DNA from 3 places in the Mesorhizobium sp. M0854 genome. Region 1 is predicted to be linked to each of the others. Evidence: predicted binding sites of a transcription regulator. Region 1 holds the regulator's gene; each other region holds the start of a gene.
What was found. The regulator PhoB, encoded in region 1, activates phosphate uptake and scavenging genes when phosphate is short. The targets are predictions, from matches to a motif close to TGTCATNNANCTGTCAT.
Positions count from the first base shown of each region.

Region 1 (6,381 bases):
CAACTTCACCTATTACCTCGGCGACGTCAGCGCGGTCTGGAAAGAAAAGGTCGGCGTCGACAAGGCCGTGGAATGGCCGGTCGGCATCGGCGCCAAGGGCAATGAGGGCGTTGCCAACAACGTCTCCCAGACCGGCGGCGCGATCGGTTATGTCGAATATGCCTACGCCAAGCAGAACAAGCTCACCCACACCGATATGATCAACAAGGACGGCAAGAAGGTCGAGCCCACCGCGGCGGGGTTCTCGGCGGCAGCGGCCAATGCCGACTGGAGCTCGCAGCCGGGCTATGGCGTCATCCTCGCCAACGAGCCGGGCGCCGAGTCCTGGCCGATGACGGCGGCAACGTGGATCCTGCTCTACAAGAAGCCGGATGATGCCGCGACCACCGGCGAAGCGCTCAAATTCTTCGCCTGGGCATACGACAAGGGCGACGAGATGGCCGGCGAGCTGGACTACGTTCCGATGCCCGACAAGGTGGTTGAGAGCGTCAAGGCCATGTGGGCCAAGGAAGTCGTCGGCGACGACGGCAAGCCGCTCTACTCGGCCATGTAATCTCCTCCAGGGAGGGCGTCGACGGCGCCCTCCCTGTTACCTTTAATCGCGAGGACCCAATGACCATCGCTTCCGATGCCATGCCATCGTCTGCCCGGGCCAGGGAAGCTACGGTGCGGCGCTTCGCACTCACAGATGCCATATTTCGCGGACTCACCCGCGCTTCCGCAATCCTTGTGCTGGTCATCCTCGGCGGTGTCGCCATCTCGCTGTTTGCCGGCTCATGGCAGGCGCTGTCGTCGTTCGGTTTTTCTTTCCTGACGACTGAGAGCTGGAATCCCGTTACGGAAAAATTTGGCGCACTGGCGCCGATCTACGGCACGCTGGTGACGGCGGCCATTGCCATCCTGATCGCGGTTCCGATCGGCATCGGCATTGCAATCTTTCTCACCGAGCTCTGCCCGCGCCCGCTCAGGCGTCCTATCGGCATAGCGGTCGAGCTGTTGGCCGGCATTCCTTCGATCATCTACGGCATCTGGGGCCTGTTCGTGTTCGCGCCGTTCCTGCAGACGACGATACAGCCCTTCATCATCAACATCTTCCACGGCGTGCCGGGACTATCCAGCCTTTTCGCCGGCCCTCCTTACGGCATCGGCCTTCTGACCTCGGCGCTGATCCTCGCCATCATGGTGCTGCCCTTCATCACCTCGATCACCAAGGACGTCTTCGATACGGTGCCGGCGGTGCTGAAGGAATCGGCCTATGGCATCGGTTGCACGACCTGGGAAGTGACCCGGCGCGTGGTCATTCCCTATACCCGCATCGGTATCATGGGCGGCGTCATGCTTGGCCTCGGCCGGGCACTCGGCGAAACCATGGCGGTGACTTTCGTCATCGGCAACGCACATCGCATCAGTGCCTCCCTGTTCGCGCCGGGCACGACGATCTCGGCGACCATCGCCAATGAATTCACCGAGGCCGACGGCGACCTCTACACCTCCTCGCTGGTTTCGCTCGGCCTGATCCTCTTCGTCATCACCTTCCTGATCCTCGCCGCCGCCCGCTATATGCTGATGCGGATCGACGCCCGTACGGGAGCCTGACCGATGTCGACATCCTCATCGCTCCACAGCCGCCGCAAAGCCAGGAATTCGGTGATGATGGCGCTTTGCGTCGTCGCCGCCGGCATCGGGCTTGCCTGGCTGGCGCTCATTCTCGGCGCGTTGGTCTATAAGGGCACAGCCGGGCTTTCGCTCGCGGTCTTCACCGAGATGACGCCACCACCGGGCGAGGCCGGCGGCTTGCTCAATGCCATCACGGGCAGCCTGCTGATGACGATCATCGCCGTTGTCGTCGGCACGCCGATCGGCGTGCTGGCGGGAACCTACATGGCCGAGTATGGACGCTTTTCGCGCATCACCACCGTCGTCCGCTTCATCAACGACATCCTGTTGTCGGCGCCGTCGATCATCATAGGCTTGTTTGTCTATGAGCTGATGGTGCGGCCAATGGGACATTTCTCGGCCATTGCCGGCGCCGTTGCGCTTGCCATCCTGGTCATTCCGGTGGTCGTGCGCACCACTGAAGACATGCTCAACCTGGTGCCGAACGCGTTGCGTGAAGCCGGTGCCGCGATCGGCGCGCCGCGCTGGGTGGTGATCCGTTCGGTCGCCTACCGCGCCGCATTGTCCGGCATCGTCACCGGCATATTGCTGGCGATAGCACGCATTTCCGGCGAGACGGCGCCGCTGCTCTTCACCGCGCTCAACAACCAGTTCTGGAGCAGCAATATCAACGCGCCGATGGCCAGCCTGCCGGTGACCATCTTCCAGTTCGCTCTCAGCCCTTACGAGGAATGGCAGCAACTGGCGTGGACCGGCGCACTCATAATCACCCTGACGGTTCTGGGCTTGAGCATCCTCGCCCGCAGCCTTACCGGACGCAGAGAGGACAGATGACACAGATGTTGTCCCCAGACATGACGATGGCCGAAACGGTCGCCGAGAAGACGAAGATCGAGGTCAAGAACCTCAACTTCTACTACGGCCAGAGCAAGGCGCTGAAGGACATCAGCCTGTCGCTGCCCGAGCGCAGCGTCACGGCCTTCATCGGCCCTTCGGGCTGCGGGAAATCGACGCTGCTGCGTGTGTTCAACCGCATCTATGAGCTCTACCCAAAACAGACGGCCGAGGGCCAGGTGCTGCTCGACGGCAAGAACATTCTCGACCGGTCGCAGGATCTCAACCTCCTCAGGACCAAGATCGGCATGGTGTTCCAGAAGCCGACGCCGTTCCCGATGTCGATCTACGAGAACATCGCCTTCGGCGTCAGGCTCTACGAGAACCTCGGCAAGTCCGAGATGGACGGCCGCGTCGAACAGGCGTTGAAGCGCGCCGCGCTGTGGAGCGAGGTCAAGGACAAGCTCAACGCCAGCGGCTTGAGCCTGTCCGGCGGCCAGCAGCAGCGGCTCTGTATCGCCCGCACCGTGGCGGTGAAGCCGGAAGTCATTCTGCTCGACGAACCGGCTTCGGCGCTCGACCCGCTGTCGACTGCCAAGATCGAGGAACTGATCGACGAATTGCAAGCCGACTACACGATCGTCATCGTCACCCACAACATGCAGCAGGCGGCGCGCGTGTCGCGCCAGACGGCGTTCATGTATCTGGGTGAACTGGTCGAGTTCGACCGGACCGAGAAGATATTCACGTCGCCCCGCGAGAAGCGCACGCAGGACTACATCACTGGCCGCTTCGGCTGAGCCGTTCCGATCATGCATATGAGGACAGGACCATGGGCGAACACACAGTCGCTTCTTTCGACGAGGATCTCGAGCAGATCAGCAAGCTGATCCGCGACATGGCCGACCTCGCCGGTTCGATGGTCGGCGGGGCGACCAAGGCGCTGTTGAATTCCGACAACGTGCTGGCGCAACGCGTCGTTTCCGACGACGCCATCATGGATGCGCGTCAACGCGAACTGGACGACCGCGCCATCACCCTGATCGCCAAACGCCAGCCGATGGCCCACGATCTTCGCCATGTGGTCGGAGCGATCCGCATGGCGGGCGACCTCGAACGCATCGGCGACCTTGCCAAGAATATCGCCAAGCGCGTGAGTGCGGTCGGCCTCAGCGCCACGCCGCGGGACCTGTCGCATTCCATCGACGCGATGGCGCAGCTGGTTCTCATCCAGGTGCAGGGTGTCATCGAGGAATATGCTGCAGGCGATGCGGCCGCGTTGGCCAAGCTTCGTGCCGCCGACGAGCGCATCGACGTTAAATACACGTCCGTGTTCCGCGAGCTGTTGACCTACATGATGGAAGATCCGCGCAACATCACCGCTTGCACGCACCTGCTGTTCTGCGCCAAGAATCTGGAGCGGATCGGCGACCATGTCACCAACATCGCCGAAAATGCGTATTATGTGCTGACCGGCGAGCAATTGCCGGTCAATCGTCCGAAGCAGGACGAAACGACAATGTCCGCACCGGTGACATGATGGGGGTGCCCAGCCGATGATCGCACCACGCATAATGGTGGTGGAGGACGAGGAGCCGTTGGGTGTGCTGCTCCGCTACAATCTCGAATCCGAAGGCTACCAGGTCGAGGTGGTGACACGCGGCGACGAAGCCGAGATCCGTTTGCAGGAGAATGTGCCCGACCTTTTGGTGCTCGACTGGATGATACCAGCGGTTTCCGGCATCGAGCTCTGTCGTCGGTTGCGGGTGCGCCCCGAAACCGAGCGGCTGCCGATCATCATGCTGACCGCGCGCGGCGAGGAGAGCGACCGGGTGCGCGGTCTTTCGACCGGCGCCGACGACTATCTGGTCAAGCCGTTTTCGACACCGGAATTCATGGCCAGGGTCAAGGCGCTGCTGCGGCGCGCCAAGCCGGAAGTGCTGTCCAGCGTGCTGAAGGTCGGCGACATCGTGCTCGATCGCGAATCGCACAGGGTCTATCGCAAGAAGAGCGAAATCAGGCTCGGGCCGACCGAATTCCGGCTGCTCGAGTTCATGATGCGGCATCCGGGCCGTGTCTTCTCGCGCAGCCAGTTACTCGATAATGTCTGGGGGGAGACAATCTACATCGACGAACGCACCGTCGACGTGCATGTCGGGCGGCTGCGCAAAGCCGTCAACAACGGCCGGATGCCGGATGTCATCCGCACCATCCGCGGCGCCGGCTATGCGATCAGGGAAGATTGACCCGCCTGGTCAGGCTACGTTCTTTCTGACGCTGGGCCTCATTTGCGCGCCCGGCGCGAAAATCTCCTGGTCGACGAAGCTTAACGCCCGCATCGCGCAGCCTTCGCGGATCAGAGGCAATTCGTTCGGCTCTGTATCGAAGGAGATCGAGCCTGAATGCTGGCCGCCGGCGGTCTGGGCGATTGCCTTCCGCAAGGCCGGCTCGATCAGATCGAAGGCGGCGGCACTGGCGCCGACCATCGCGACCGGTGCCGGATCGATCAGCGCGAACAGCGAGCCGAGACCGAAACCCAGCGCTTCGCCGGCCTTGCGGTAGGCCTCGCGTTCCGGCCCATCTTTCTCGCGCGCCCGGGCCGCCAGTGCGCGCATGTCGGCGTCGCTGACGTCGGCGACCGGTTCGCTGTCTTCGCTCATCTGCCTGGCGTTGCGCCAGATGGCGTAGTTGCCGGCATACGCCTCGATGCAGCCGCGCCGCCCGCAACGGCAGAGCGCGCCGCCCGGACGATGGATCATGTGGCCAAATTCGCCGCCCGAGGAATGCGTCCCGGTGAACAGTTCGCCCTTCAGCACCAGCCCCATGCCGATGCCATGCGAAAGCAGGATGGCGATGAAGTCATCGCGATAGCGATCCGGATTGCGCCAGCGCAAAGCCACCGCCATCATGTTGCAGTCGTTCTCCACCGTTGCCGGGATGCCGAATTCGTCCTCCAGCATGTCGGCAAAGGCGATGTCGGTCTGCGGCGTGATCGGCGACCACAGCATGGCGCGTGCAGGGGAGTCGGTAATGCCCTGAATCGCCAGGGCGATGCGGGCGACACTGCGGACGTCAAGATCTGGATCCTGCAGCCGGCGCCGGACGATGGCCATGCATTCACGGATCAGCTCGTCGCGCGGCATAGTCAGCGTGTCCAGCCGGCGCTGTTCCTCGGCGACCACCTGTCCCGTATAGTCGATAATGGCGGCCGAAAGGAAATTCAGCGACAACACCACGGTCAGCACCGCCGCCGCTTCCGGGTTGAGGGCGAGGCCGACTTGCGGACGACCGCGTTTCAACGAAACGGGCTCACTTGGCTTGCTCTCGGCGAGGATGCCTTCCCGTATCAGGTCGGAAGAAATCGCCGATATGGTCGAATGACTGAGGCCGGTGGTAGCTGCGATCTCAGTACGCGATGGCTGGCCGGCCCGGCGCACCGCCGAGATCACCATCGCCCGGTTGCGCCGGCGCAAATCGTCATGGCGGATTCCGACCGACATTGTTTTGCTTTCCTCCCGGTTGCCGCGGCCGCTCATGAACCGGAAGCCGTCGGTTAATGTCCGACAAATAGTGTCGGATGAGGCAAATAGTGTCAGATGCAGGTGGCGCTGTCATCGTTTATTCCGACGCTCGAAAAAACTCGCAGAGTCATCAAAATCCATCAGAATCGATGTTGACAGCAGCCGGAGATCGGGTCAGTATTTTTTCGAGGCTCGAAAAAATTAGAGCTTCTAAGCTGGTCTTTGAGCCAATTGGTCACGCCGTACGCGGCGCAGGGAGGATATGATGAAGAAATTCACGACCGCCATTCTGGCGGGTGTCGCCATGACGCTGGCGCTGGCGTCAGTGGCGCAGGCTAAAGACAAGGTCATCGGCGTTTCCTGGTCGAACTTCCAGGAAGAGCGCTGGAAGACCGACGAGGCCGCAATG
Region 1 covers NZ_JAMYOL010000010.1:8,050-14,430, forward strand. Annotated here, with positions in the region: gene pstS (phosphate ABC transporter substrate-binding protein PstS) at 1-553, shown strand, start outside; gene pstC (phosphate ABC transporter permease subunit PstC) at 613-1,596, shown strand; gene pstA (phosphate ABC transporter permease PstA) at 1,600-2,451, shown strand; gene pstB (phosphate ABC transporter ATP-binding protein PstB) at 2,448-3,251, shown strand; gene phoU (phosphate signaling complex protein PhoU) at 3,284-3,991, shown strand; gene phoB (phosphate regulon transcriptional regulator PhoB) at 4,008-4,697, shown strand; gene NKH99_RS17105 (ROK family protein) at 4,707-5,951, opposite strand; gene xylF (D-xylose ABC transporter substrate-binding protein) at 6,238-6,381, shown strand, end outside.

Region 2 (6,381 bases), on a different contig from region 1:
CTTTGAATTGGCGATCGTGACGGCCGCCACCATTGTAGCGACGGCACGTCTTTCGAGCCGAGCCGCGATGTTCGCGGCGCTTGCGCTGATGATCCCAACCGTCGCGCTGATTGTTGCGGCGCAGGTCTTCGCCTCGATGACCATAATGATTGCCGGCACCGCCTTGTGCGGCGTGGCGGCAGCGCTCGGCTATCGCGGCGGCTTGCAAGTGGTGAACGAGATCGCGCCGGCGGACCGGCGCGCCGAAGTCGTCTCGGCCTTCTTCATCTGCTGTTTTTGCGGCAACGCGCTGCCGGTCATCGGCATCGGCGTTCTGTCGACGGTGGCAGGTGCGACCGTGGCAAGCCTGGCCTTTGCCGGCATGATTGTCGTCTTTTCCCTGGTCGCTCTCGGGTTTGGCGCGAAATACGCGCGCTGAGCCGACCTTTCAGCCGTTCGGTGTCTCGGGCGAAAGATGCGCGCGCTGGCGCGGTACGCCGAGGCCGGTATCCGGCGGTTCGCCGGCAGCCGGCCGGCTCTCGATCATGTGCAGGCTGCGCCAGCGGCCGAAGCGGTAATAGGTCGCGGCCAGCACGAGCGAGGTTATAGAGCCAGCCGGAAAGCTCCACCACAGAGCTTCCTCGCCGATCACGCTTCGGAAGAAATAGGCGAAGCTGGTGCGCACCAGCAGCACCGAGATCACCAGGATGATCAGCGGCGGCATCATCGCGCCGGTGGCACGCACGGTGGCGAAGAGCACGATGGTGATGCCGAACAGGATGAAGGACCACGACGCGATCTTGTTGATGTGAGTGGCGATGTCGATTGCTGCACTGTCGCTGCCAAGGAAGAGGCTGAGCACCGCGCGATCGAATACGAACAGCAGCGCGACGAGCATGCCGGTGAGCACAAGGTTGAAGCCGACGCCGGAGGTGGCGATGCGTCCAATCCGGTCCCAGCGCCTGGCGCCGACATTTTGCGCCGCCATGGACGACACCGCGGCGCCGATGGCGAGCGCCGGCATCTGGATATAGGTCCAGAGCTGTGCGGCTATGCCGTAGGCAGCTGCAACCTGCGAGCCGTACGAGTTGACCATGCCCATCACCGTCAGCGCCGCGGCCGAAACGACGATCATCTGCAGGCCCATCGGCACGCCCTTGAAGACGACGATGCGCAGCAGCGCCGGGTCCGGCCGCAGCAGAGCGAGATTGGCGCCGGCCAGCCGCAGCGGGTGCTTGCGCGCATAGAGCACAATCAGGATGGCAACCACGCTTACCGTCTGGCCGATCAGCGTCGAGGTGGCCGAGCCGGCGATGCCGAGTTCGGGGAACGGGCCGATGCCGAGGATGAGCAACGGGTTCAAAACGACGTCGAGCATGACGGCCAGCGCCATAAAAAGGAAAGGCGTGCGCGAATCGCCGGCGCCGCGCAGCACCGTCATGACGAAGGACAGCAGGTTCATCATCGGCACGGCGAGGAAGATGATGCGCAGATAGGAGCGCGCCAGCGGCAACGCGTCGGCCGGCGTGCCGAGCGCATCGAGGATCGCATCGACCCAGATCCAGCCGCAGACCGCGAACACCACCGAGACGAGGAAGAAGAAGGTGGCGCTGGTTCCGACGATGCGCCGGGCTTCGGGCAGGTCACGAGCGCCGACGGATTGTGCGACCAGGATGGTCGCCGCCATGCCGATGCCGAAGACGGTGCCGAGGATGAGAAACAGCACGAGGTTGGCATTGGACGTGGCGGTCAGCGCCGCTTCACCGAGGAAACGGCCGACCCACACGGCATTTATCGAGCCGTTGAGCGACTGCAGCACATTGGAGCCGAGCACCGGCAGGGCAAACAGCAACAGGGTGCGCGGGATAGGCCCACTGGTGAGGTCGCCGGTCTGCCGGCGCGGGGGCATGTTGTCGTCCATGGCAGGCAACTCGGCGAAGGCTTGTCTGAGTCCGCAATGATTGCCGATTTAACGGGAGAGGTCGATGCGGCGCTGTAAATTCCGCCTGGCGTGCCTTGATCTAAGCATTTCTCAACCTTCCGGAATCGTATATTGATCCCGCACGCGTGGGGCCGCATTTTCCTGGATCTCATGGGTAGGCCGGGGGGCTCATGTCCGATATTCCGTTGTTTTTTGAGCGCCTGAACCGGCGCGCCTTTCTTGGTGCATCCGCTCTGGGCGCGGCCTCCGTGGCTCTTTCGTCGTGCACTACGACGGACGTGGCGGCGCCGGTGCCCGCGGCACCAAGCGATCCGGCTTTCGGCGATGCCGCAAGCATGTATGCCGCGCGCATGGACGAGGGCTATCAACTGCCGGCAATCCCGGTAGCCAAGGTCGATCCGAAATTCGTGCGTCAAATCGTGGCCGACCCGACTGGAGAAAAACCCGGCACGATCGTCGTCGATACTTCCGAGCACTTCCTCTATCTGGTGCGCGACGGCGGCAAGGCAATTCGCTATGGCGTCAGCCTCGGCAAGGCCGGTTTCGGATGGACCGGCAGCGCCGTGGTACAGGCGAGGAAGAAGTGGCCGGTCTGGACGCCGCCGCCGGAAATGATCCAACGCCGGCCGGAACTGGCGAAATACAAGGACGGCATGCCGCCCGGCCCGCAGAGCCCGCTTGGCGCCCGCGCGCTGTATCTCTTCCGTGACGGCAAGGACACGATGTATAGGCTGCACGGCACGCCGGAGTGGGATTCCATTGGGAAGAACGCTTCCTCCGGCTGTGTGCGCTTCATGAATCAGGACATAATCGACCTCTACAGCCGCGTCGACGGCGTCGCGCCGGTCTTCGTGCGCCCGAACCTGTCGGCCGCCGGGAAGATCGCCGCCGTGTCGAACAGGACGGCCGAGCCGATCGATGCCGGCGTGCCAAAGGACGCGGAGATGTTGAGGTAAGTGCCTTCGACTGGATCGTCAGTCGCAGGTTTTGCAACGCACCAGGACACCGTCCTTGCGCGGGCGAGCCGCAACTGAAGGGCACGACCGCTCAATCGCGCCAACTCAGGCGGACGCGTTCCGCGCGTCCGCCTGTATGGGTGCCGCTACTTCTTGGCGAGGCCTGGGAGCGTGACCTGATAGACCAGGAACATGGTGTCGACATCGGCGCCATCCTCGGCCTTGTAGGCCGCGCCTACCTGGAAGCCGTCCTGCGTGAGGAAGTCATTGTCATTGGCGACGAACAGGAAATAGTCGTCGGGCAGTGTCGGATCGAGGACGCTCACCACCGACATCGCCTCCCACTTCTCCGAAAGGTTGTTGCGGTCGTTGGGCGCGCCATTGTGCAGCCCGAAGCGGCCGAGCTCGGTCTTGTCGTTGATGTCAATGAGCGGCGTCAGCTTGGCCGGCGTCACCGATGGATCGAGCTCACCCTTGGGCGCCAGCGGCTTGTCCTTGTCGAATTCTGTGCCGGCGACATCGGTTGCCGCAGACAGATCGACGACGCTGATCTCGCGGTGGAGCGAGGTGTCGCCCTTCAGCCCCTGGCCATTGCCGCTGTCGCGCGCCAGCATCAGGAAGGTCTTGTCCGACAGCGCCACGATTTCGCTCTGCGCGGCGATCTTGGTTTTGCCCTTGGCATCGGTGAACACCGGCAGCGGCACGACATATTCATGCGCGAGCTTGAGCTGGCCGGGATCCGAGGCATCGTAGACCAGCGCGCGCGTGTTCTGACGCGTCGAGGCGGAATCGCCGCCATCCTGCCTTGGGGCCGACTGCAGCACGGCAATCAGGAACTTCCCGTCCGGCGTCAGCGCCATGCCTTCGAGGCCCTGGTTGTTCTGACGGCCGGTTTCGGGATCCTTCGGATCCGGGTCTGCCGCGCCAAGTCCCGGATTGTTGGAAGCAAAGTTTGGCGTCCCGTGACGCATCGGGACAAGCGCCGCCGGCGGCTGCGTTGCCGACATCAGACGCCCATCGGCGGAGAAGCGGTAGATGTTCGAACCGTATTCGTCCGAGATGAACATCGTGCCGTCGGGCAGCCGTGCGATCGCTTCGTTATCGAGCGCGAGCTTGCCGTTGGCTTCGGGCAGGATCGGCATGTCGTCGGTCGCGGCACGCACGCCGTTGAGCGGATCGAGGCCGGTTGCGTCGGCGCCCTTGTCGCCGGTCAAAAGCATGGTGTCTGCAAGCGTCGCCTTGAGGCCCGATTGTTCCTGGCCGGTGGCCGGTGCCGCACCCGGCGCGATCGGGGCGAACTCGATGGCGATCGTGTTGAGGCGCGGGCGGTAATCGGTGGTACCGACGACATTGTAGCCGCGGTCCGGCAACAGCCATAACGAGCCCTTGTAGCCATCGGTGCCATGTGTCCAGCCGGCAGCGTCGATCGACATGCCTGAGCCGGAGCCAAACGTCTCGCCGAACTTGTCCTTCTGGCTGGCCGGGATGCGGCCGACACCGACCATGCCCTTGTTGACGAAGCCGACGCCGCCGACGGTCGCGGCGTTTTCTGCCAAGGCCGGGGTCAAGGCGGTGAACATCGCCAGCGCGACGGCGAGGGACGCGGTTCGGTGCAGGTTTTTCATGGATATCCTCTTTTGAGACAAAGCTGCCGGGATCTGAAAAAGCGCCGCGTGGCATCGAGGATGCCGCGAAAGCCTTCGGAGAAGCGATCTAGGACGCGAACATGATACTTGCGTGACAGTGCCGCGCTTGCTTGTCCCCCATGGTCGCAACTGGCCTGGGTATGGCGAATTCGTCGTCGCCGAGCGAGCAATTAACGACTTTACAAATAGTCGTTATAATGTAAAGTTATGACAATGAAAGGTCCCCGATGACTGCCTATCGTTTCGCCACCCGCCTCAATTCCTTTGCCTCGCGGCCACAGTCCGAGTGGCCCGATCTTGTCGGCAAACCGTCCATGCTGCAAATGGCGGCACGTGCGGCGAAGGTTGCGGAGTTGACCGATCTCGACCTCAACTTCCCCGACCATGTCGATGAAAAGCCTGCGGAAATAGCGCGCAAACTCGGCGATATCGGGCTTTCCATCAATGGTTTCGCCATGCGCTACTATTCCAATCCGGCTTTCAAGCTCGGCGCCTTCACCAACCCGGATCCTGCCATTCGCCGCGAAGCCATCGACCTGACCAAGGCCGGCATCGACGCCACCCGCGAGGCGGGCGCCAGCCTGATGACCTTGTGGCTCGGGCAGGATGGCTTCGACTATGCCTTCCAGGTGGACTACGCAGCGCTCTGGCAACACGAAATCGATGGCATTCGTGAAGTTGCGGCGCATGATCCGGGCTGCCAAATCAGCCTTGAATACAAACCCAACGAGCCGCGCTCCTACAGCCTGATGCCAGATGCGGCGACTACATTGCTGGCGATCCGCGAGATCGGCCTGCCAAATCTCGGCGTGACGCTCGATTTCGCCCATGTGCTCTATGCCGACGAGCAGCCGGCCTTTGCCGCAGCACTCGTGGCGCGACACAGCAAGCTGCTCGGCGTGCATCTCAACGACGGCTACGCCAAGCGCGACGACGGCCTGATGGTCGGGGCCGTGCATACGCTGCAGACGATCGAGCTGCTCAGGCAGATCCGTCGAGACGGCTATGCCGGCGCCATCTACTTCGACACGTTCCCCGACATGACCGGGCTCGACCCGGTCCACGAATGCGAAGTCAACATCGCGACTGTCAAGCGCATGCTGCGCTTCGTCGATCGGCTGGAAAAGGACAATCGCCTGTCCACTGCCGTCGACCGTCAGGACGCGGTCGCCTCGCAGGCCATCATCCAGGAAGCCATGCTCGGGCCGGACAGCTGAGGCCGGCGGCATAGACCGTTTTTCAACAAGGGAGGAAGATCATGAAATTTCTACTTGCCACCGCTGCCGCTGCCCTGATGGCGCTGTCCATCGGCTCGGCTTTTTCCGCGGACCTCGCGCCGCTCAATTCCGACACCGAGAAGGATCGCATCGACTGGTCGCAGCTCAAGGCCAGGTTCGGTGCGTTCCCCAAGCTGCCCGAGGGTACCAAGGCGGGTGCGGTCTCCAAGACGCTGACCAATGAATACTGGCGCTCGCTGGGAGAGGGCTACAAGTCGTTCGGCGACCGCACCGGCGTGCCCGTCGTCTACCAGGCAGCGCAGAGCGAGGGCGACCAGCTCGGTCAGCTCACCATCGCCGAAGGCCTGGTCACACAGGGCTACAACGTGCTGCTCGTCTCGCCGCAGACCGACTCCAACCTGCAGCCGATCATGGAACAGGCCAAGGCGGCCAACGTGCCGGTGGTCAACGTCAACGACGCGGTCATCCCGCAGGCCGAGCATTATGTCGGTAATGTCCAGCGCGACAACGGCGTGCGCGTGGCCAAATGGTTCATCAAGAACCGGCCGGACGGCGGCAAGGTCGCCATCGTCGAAGGCCAGGCCGGCGTCTACGCCGCCGTCCAGCGCACCGATGGTTTC
Region 2 covers NZ_JAMYOL010000011.1:129,271-135,651, reverse strand. Annotated here, with positions in the region: gene NKH99_RS18865 (MFS transporter) at 1-418, shown strand, start outside; gene NKH99_RS18860 (MATE family efflux transporter) at 428-1,900, opposite strand; gene NKH99_RS18855 (L,D-transpeptidase) at 2,092-2,877, shown strand; gene NKH99_RS18850 (esterase-like activity of phytase family protein) at 3,024-4,502, opposite strand; gene NKH99_RS18845 (TIM barrel protein) at 4,751-5,740, shown strand; gene NKH99_RS18840 (sugar ABC transporter substrate-binding protein) at 5,782-6,381, shown strand, end outside.
Region 2: a site for PhoB is predicted at 4,604-4,620, ahead of NKH99_RS18850 (esterase-like activity of phytase family protein). Genes of this name have one in related genera too.

Region 3 (6,381 bases), on a different contig from region 1:
GTTGGTCATTTCCATGTGTAGCCGGGCGAGATTTCGCCAGGTGCCGCCGACCGTGTAGAACGCCCTGCCCTGCCCGCCCTTCAGCAATTTCGCCCGCGCCAGTTGCTCGCGCGTGATCCTTGCCGCCTGGGTCAGCGAGTTCTTCGCCATGTCCTGCAGGCGCAGGCCGCCCAACGGCAGCGTGATGCCGTCACCGATCGTCTCACCATCGATGTCGATCAGCTCGAGGCTGCCGCCGCCAAGATCGCCGGCGATGCCGTTGGCCGGATGGAAACCGGAAATGACGCCGAGCGCCGAATAATGGGCTTCCTCGCGGCCGCTCAGCACCTGGATCTCGGTCTTGAGCACATCCTCGGCGCGGTGGATGAAGTCGGGGCCGTTGACGGCCTCGCGAGCGGCGGCGGTCGCCAGCACATACATGCGCTCGGCGCCGGCCTGGTCGGAGAGTGCGCGGAAACGGCGGAACTCTTCCATCGAGCGCGTCACCGCCTCGGGATCGAGCTTTCCGGTCGAAACGATGCCGCGGCCGAGGCCGGCCAGCATCTTTTCGTTGAACAGCAAGGTCGGCGAACGCGCCAGCCCCTCATAGATGACAAGACGGATCGAGTTCGATCCGATATCGATGATGGACAGCGGTCGGCGGTCCTGAAGCCGGCCCTGGGACGCTGAAATCATCAGCCCGTCGCTGCGTTCTGTTTCTTGCGGCGCTTGAACTGCGCGATGCGCTTGGGCGCATGCGACTTCAACGCATCGCCCCGTCCGGACAGGCTCGGATTGGTCATGAAATATTCCTGCGCGTTGAACGGTTCCTCGCCCTCCTCCAGCACGACGCGCCGGGAGGTTCCGTCAGCCAATACGTCGAAACTTTGCTGGTTGTCCATGATGTTGCCGAGCATGATCTGGCCGAGCACCTGTTCATGCACAGTTGGATTGGTGATCGGCACCATGGTCTCGACGCGGCGGTCGAGATTGCGCGGCATCAGATCGGCCGAGGAGATATAGACGATCGCCCCGTCCGAGGGCAGGCCGTGGCCGTTGCCGAAGCAATAGATGCGGCTGTGCTCGAGGAAACGGCCGACGATCGACTTCACCCTAATGTTCTCCGATAGGCCGGGCACCTGCGGTCTCAGGCAGCAGATGCCGCGCACGACGAGATCGATCTCGACGCCGGCGCGGCTGGCATCGTAGAGCGCATCGATGACGATCGGGTCGACCAAGGCGTTCATCTTCATCCAGATGCGGGCCGGCCTGCCCTCCAGCGCGTGGCTGATCTCATCCGAAATGTGCTGGAGGATGCGGTCGCGCAGCGTAAACGGCGAGATGGCCAGCCGCATCTGCTCGGCCGGCTCGGCATAGCCGGTGATGAAGTTGAACAATTGGGCGACATCGCGCGCGATCGTCGGATCGGTGGTGAAGAAGGACAGGTCGGTGTAGATGCGTGCCGTGACCGGGTGGTAGTTGCCGGTGCCCAGATGCACGTAATTGCGCAGCCTGCCATCCTCGCGCCGCACCACCAGCGACATTTTCGCATGGGTCTTGAGCTCGAGGAAACCGAAGACGACCTGGACGCCGGCGCGCTCGAGGTCGCGCGCCCAGCGGATGTTGGCCTCCTCGTCGAAGCGCGCCTTGAGCTCGACCAGCGCCGTCACCGACTTGCCGGCCTCGGCGGCGTCGACCAGAGCGCGTACGATCGGGCTGTCGTTGGAGGTGCGGTAGAGCGTCTGCTTGATCGCCACCACTTCCGGGTCGGCCATTGCCTGGCGCAGGAACTGCACCACCACGTCGAAAGATTCGTAAGGATGGTGGACGATGATGTCCTTCTCGCGGATCGCCGCAAAACAATCGCCGCCATGCTCGCGGATGCGCTCGGGAAAGCGGGGATTGTAGGGGGTGAATTTCAGATCGTCGCGGGCGACGGCGACGATCTCCGAGATCTGGCTGAGCGCCAGCGGACCGGTGAGCACGCTGATGCGGCTTGCCGAGACGCCGAGCTCGCCGGCGACGAAATCGCGCAATTCGGCCGGCATCAGCTTGTCGAACTCGATGCGGATGACCGAGCCGCGGCGTCGGCGCTTCAGCGCCGTCTCGAACAGCCGCACCAGATCCTCTGATTCTTCCTCGACCTCGATATCGCTGTCGCGGATGATGCGGAACGTGCCGGAGCCCTTGACCTCATAGCCGGGGAACAGCTTGCCGATATAGAGACTGACCGCCTCTTCGAGTGGAATGAAGCGGACATGATGCTTGCGATCCGGCAAACGGATGAAGCGCCTCAGCGCCACCGGCAGGCGCAGAAGCGCGCTCATTTCCTCGCCGTTCTTGCGATGGCGCAATTGCAGCGCCATCGAGAAACCGAGATTGGGAATGAACGGAAACGGATGCGCCGGGTCGATCGACAGCGGCGTCAGGACCGGAAATACCTGCTCCTGGAAATGGTCCTCGAGCCAGGTCTTCTCGTCCTTGGTCAGGCCATCGCGGGTGATGCTTTCGATGCCTTGTTTGTCGAGCAGCAGCATCAGCGCCGAAAGGCTGTTCTGCTGGTCCTCCTGCAGGCGCTCGACCTCGCGCAGCAATTGTTCGAGCTGCTGCTCGGGAGTGCGCCCATCCGGGCTCTTCAGCACGATGCCTTCGCGCACCTGGCCGGCAAGACCAGCGACGCGGACCATGAAGAACTCGTCGAGGTTGGCGGCCGATATCGACAGGAAGCGAACGCGCTCGAGCAGCGGGTGATTGGCGTTCAGCGATTCCTCGAGCACGCGCCGGTTGAATTGCAGCCAGGAAAACTCGCGATTGACGAAGCGATCGGGATTGCCGCCTTCGGGGCTCGCCGCCTCGACGGTGATGAATTCGTTCTGCACCGGCTTCAGTTCGTTCATGGTTCCCGCTCTTCCCACACCGTTCGACGAGCACAGCCTTAACCGGCTTAACTTATCCTCTGACAGGCTTTTGCGACAGTTTCATTTCATCGATCTTGCAAAGAGACGGGTTATGATCCAGATGCAATCGACGAGATCAGGAGACGACGATGGCAGGCGGTTCCATTCCCCATTTCCAGAACGATGCGGGCTACCCGGCAATCGACATCGGCGTCAAGGAATTCATGTGCACCGGCGCCAATCCGCCTTTCGACCATCCGCATGTATTTCTCGACATGGGCGACGACAATGAAAAGGTCTGCCCCTATTGCTCGACGCTCTATCGCTATTCGCCGAAACTGAAGGCATTGGAAACGCAGCCGCCGGGCTGCCTCTATATCGACCAGGCCGCCTGATTCTTCCGCGACAAGCCTGATGCAGGAAACGCAGTCCCGGCAGGTGGTCATCGCCGGGGCGGGCGTCGCCGGGCTGACCGCGGCACTGGCCTTCGCCGAGCGCGGCTATCGGGTAAAACTGTTCGAACAGGCGCAGCACCTCGAGGCTGCCGGCGCCGGTATCCAGCTTTCGCCCAACGCGACGCGCATCCTACGGCAGCTCGGCGTACTCGATCGGCTGCTGGCGACGGCGGTGCGGCCGGAGGCAGTCGTGCTCAAGGATGCCGCCACGCTGCGCAAGCTGGCGCGCGTACCGCTTGGCCAGGCGGCCGACACGCGCTGGGGAGCGCCCTATCTCGTTGCCCACCGCGCGGATCTGCAGTCAGCGCTGATGCAGCGGATAGCCGAGCGGCCCAAGGTCGAGCTTGTCACCGGTGCCCGCGTCTGCGGCGTCGCAACCAGACCGAATGGCATCACCGCAACAGTCGAGATTGCCGGCACGACCATCGAAACCGAAGCATCGTTGCTGGTCGGCGCCGATGGGGTCTGGTCGTCGGTGCGAGAAAAACTGGCCCGCAAGGCGGCCGAATTCGGCAGAAGCCGATTCTCGGGCGAGCTTGCCTGGCGCGCCACGGTGGCCGCGGACACCCTCGCCGGACAAGCCTTCAGGGCGATCGGTGCGCCCGATTGCGTTACCGCATTCCTCTATCCCGGCTTTCATATGGTCGCCTATCCGGTCAGCCGTGGCACTGCCTTCAACCTCGCTGCCTTCACCAAGGGCGAGCGCATCGCCGAAGGCTGGTCGGGGTATGCCGACCCCGCCAGCCTCGCCAGCGCCATGCGCGGTACCGCGCCGGCGCTGGTTCGCCTGGCGACCGAGGCGGCGCCGTGGACGGCATGGCCGATCCACATTGTCGAGCAGCGGCGGTGGACGACGCCGCAACGCATCGCGCTGATCGGCGATGCGGCGCACGCGATGACGCCGTTTGCCGCACAGGGCGCGGCGATGGCGATCGAGGACGCGGCGACGCTTGCCGGCTTCATTGCGGCCTCCACAGCCGATCTTGAGGGGGCGCTTGCCGCCTGGGAACAGGCGCGGCGGCCGCGCGTCGCCCAGGTCGCCCGCCGCGGCGCCGTCAATCGCCTCGCCTGGCATGCGGCCGGGCCGGTGGCGATGGCCCGCAACCTGTTCCTGGCGATGCGCTCGCCCGAAAAACTCGCCGCCGATCTCGACTGGCTCTACGGCTGGCGGGCGTAGGACGTTCGGCGGTCCTAAGTCGCCCGGTCAATTGTAAAGCCGCATCGACAGGCCGAGCGATGCCGGCAGCGGGTTCCACCAGCCGGTGCGCAGCCCGGCGATGCGCAGTGCCGCCGCCGCCCAGGTGTTGCAGCCGACCAGCGCGTTGAAACGGCCATTGCCTTCGAAGAAACGATCGAAACGGGAATACGCCGCATTCTCGATCGGCATGGCCCCGCTCGGTCCCTGCCGGAAGCTTCCCGCAATGTAATCGAGCAGCGCCGTAAACCGCTCCTCGCCGATGTCGAAGCCGGCGACGTCGGGATGCGGCTCGGCGATTTCGCCTGAAATGTCGACATGCATCACCGAGGCATCGACGGTCAGCGCCTTCATCACCGGCACTGCCTTCAGTTCCGACCAGGTCGGCGTCTCGAGATAGAAGGCGCGGCCGCCCCAGCCGAAGACGATGTAGCGGACCTCCGCCACGTCTGCTGGAATGCCGGCATCGACCAGGAAATGGAAGCGCCGGCGCACATCGTCGTCGACCGGGATGGCGATGTCGGTGTGGATCGGATTTTTCAGCACCAGGATGCGGTGGCTTGAGCCGATCGGATCGGCAACTGCCGCCGGCCAGAGCGGGCGCGGCAGCAGTGTGCCCAATGCCACCGCAAGGACTGCTGCAACGACCAGCAGGCCAAGAAAACGGGCAAGCTTCTTCATGGGAAAGGCATAGAACAAGCAATGCTCAAGGTGAAGCCCCTCCGAAAGTTGCACAGCTGACTTAGAGCTTGACGCGTATCCTCCCCGGGAGGATACGCTGAGGCATGTCAGATCACCTCCACGCCTCGCATCCTTCCATCATAAAGCGCCTGAAGCGCGCGCAAGGCCACCTTGCGGCGGTGCTGGCGATGATCGAGGCGCATCGCCCTTGCGTTGACCTGGCGCAGCAGCTTCATGCCGTCGAAAGGGCCATCAGCAGCGCCAAGCGCGAGCTGATCAACGATCACATCGAGCATTGCCTGACCGACAGCGTCGAAACCGGCGGCAACTCGCTGGCGGAACTCAAGCAGCTGGCGAAATATCTATGAATGCCATCGTAGCCCGCATTCTGGACTGGCTCGGGTTCGGCTCGCACGCCGCACATCATCACGGCGATCACGGTCCGCACGGTCACAGCCATGGCGTCATCGACGCGACAATTGCCACCACCGACCGGGGCATCTGGGCAATCAAATGGTCGTTCGTGATCCTGGCCATCACCGCGGCATTGCAGATGGTCGTGGTTGCGTTGTCGGGGAGCGTGGCATTGCTGGCCGACACGATCCATAACATCGGCGACGCGACCACGGCGATCCCGCTCTGGATTGCGTTCGTTCTGGCGCGGCGCAAGCCGTCGCGGATCTTCACGTATGGCTTGGGCCGGGTCGAGGATCTGGCCGGCATCATCATCGTGCTCATCATCCTGTTCAGCGCTGTAGTCGCTGCCTACCAAGCCATCGACAGGCTGATCAATCCACAAGCGGTGACACACCTGGGCTGGCTGACTGCGGCGGGCATTGTCGGCTTCCTCGGCAACGAGGCGGTTGCCGTGTTCCGTATCCGCGTCGGCCGCGAAATCAACAGCGCGGCACTGATTGCCGACGGCTACCACGCCCGCACAGATGGACTTACCAGCCTTGCCGTGGTCATCGGAGCCATCGGCGTCTGGTTTGGCTTTTCCTTGGCCGATCCGATCGTCGGCCTGCTGATCACGATTGCGATCTTCGGTATCGTCTGGCAATCGGCCCGCTCGGTGCTGACCCGCATGCTGGATGGAATCGAACCCGGTGTGATAGACGAAATCCGACATGCCGCCGAGCATGTTCCGGGCGCGCGCATTGTCGATGCCAAGGCG
Region 3 covers NZ_JAMYOL010000003.1:288,919-295,299, reverse strand. Annotated here, with positions in the region: gene ppx (exopolyphosphatase) at 1-675, opposite strand, end outside; gene NKH99_RS07175 (RNA degradosome polyphosphate kinase) at 675-2,876, opposite strand; gene NKH99_RS07170 (zinc-finger domain-containing protein) at 3,026-3,271, shown strand; gene NKH99_RS07165 (FAD-dependent monooxygenase) at 3,291-4,508, shown strand; gene NKH99_RS07160 (TIGR02117 family protein) at 4,536-5,207, opposite strand; gene NKH99_RS07155 (metal-sensing transcriptional repressor) at 5,312-5,575, shown strand; gene NKH99_RS07150 (cation diffusion facilitator family transporter) at 5,572-6,381, shown strand, end outside.
Region 3: a site for PhoB is predicted at 2,949-2,965, ahead of NKH99_RS07175 (RNA degradosome polyphosphate kinase). Genes of this name have one in related genera too.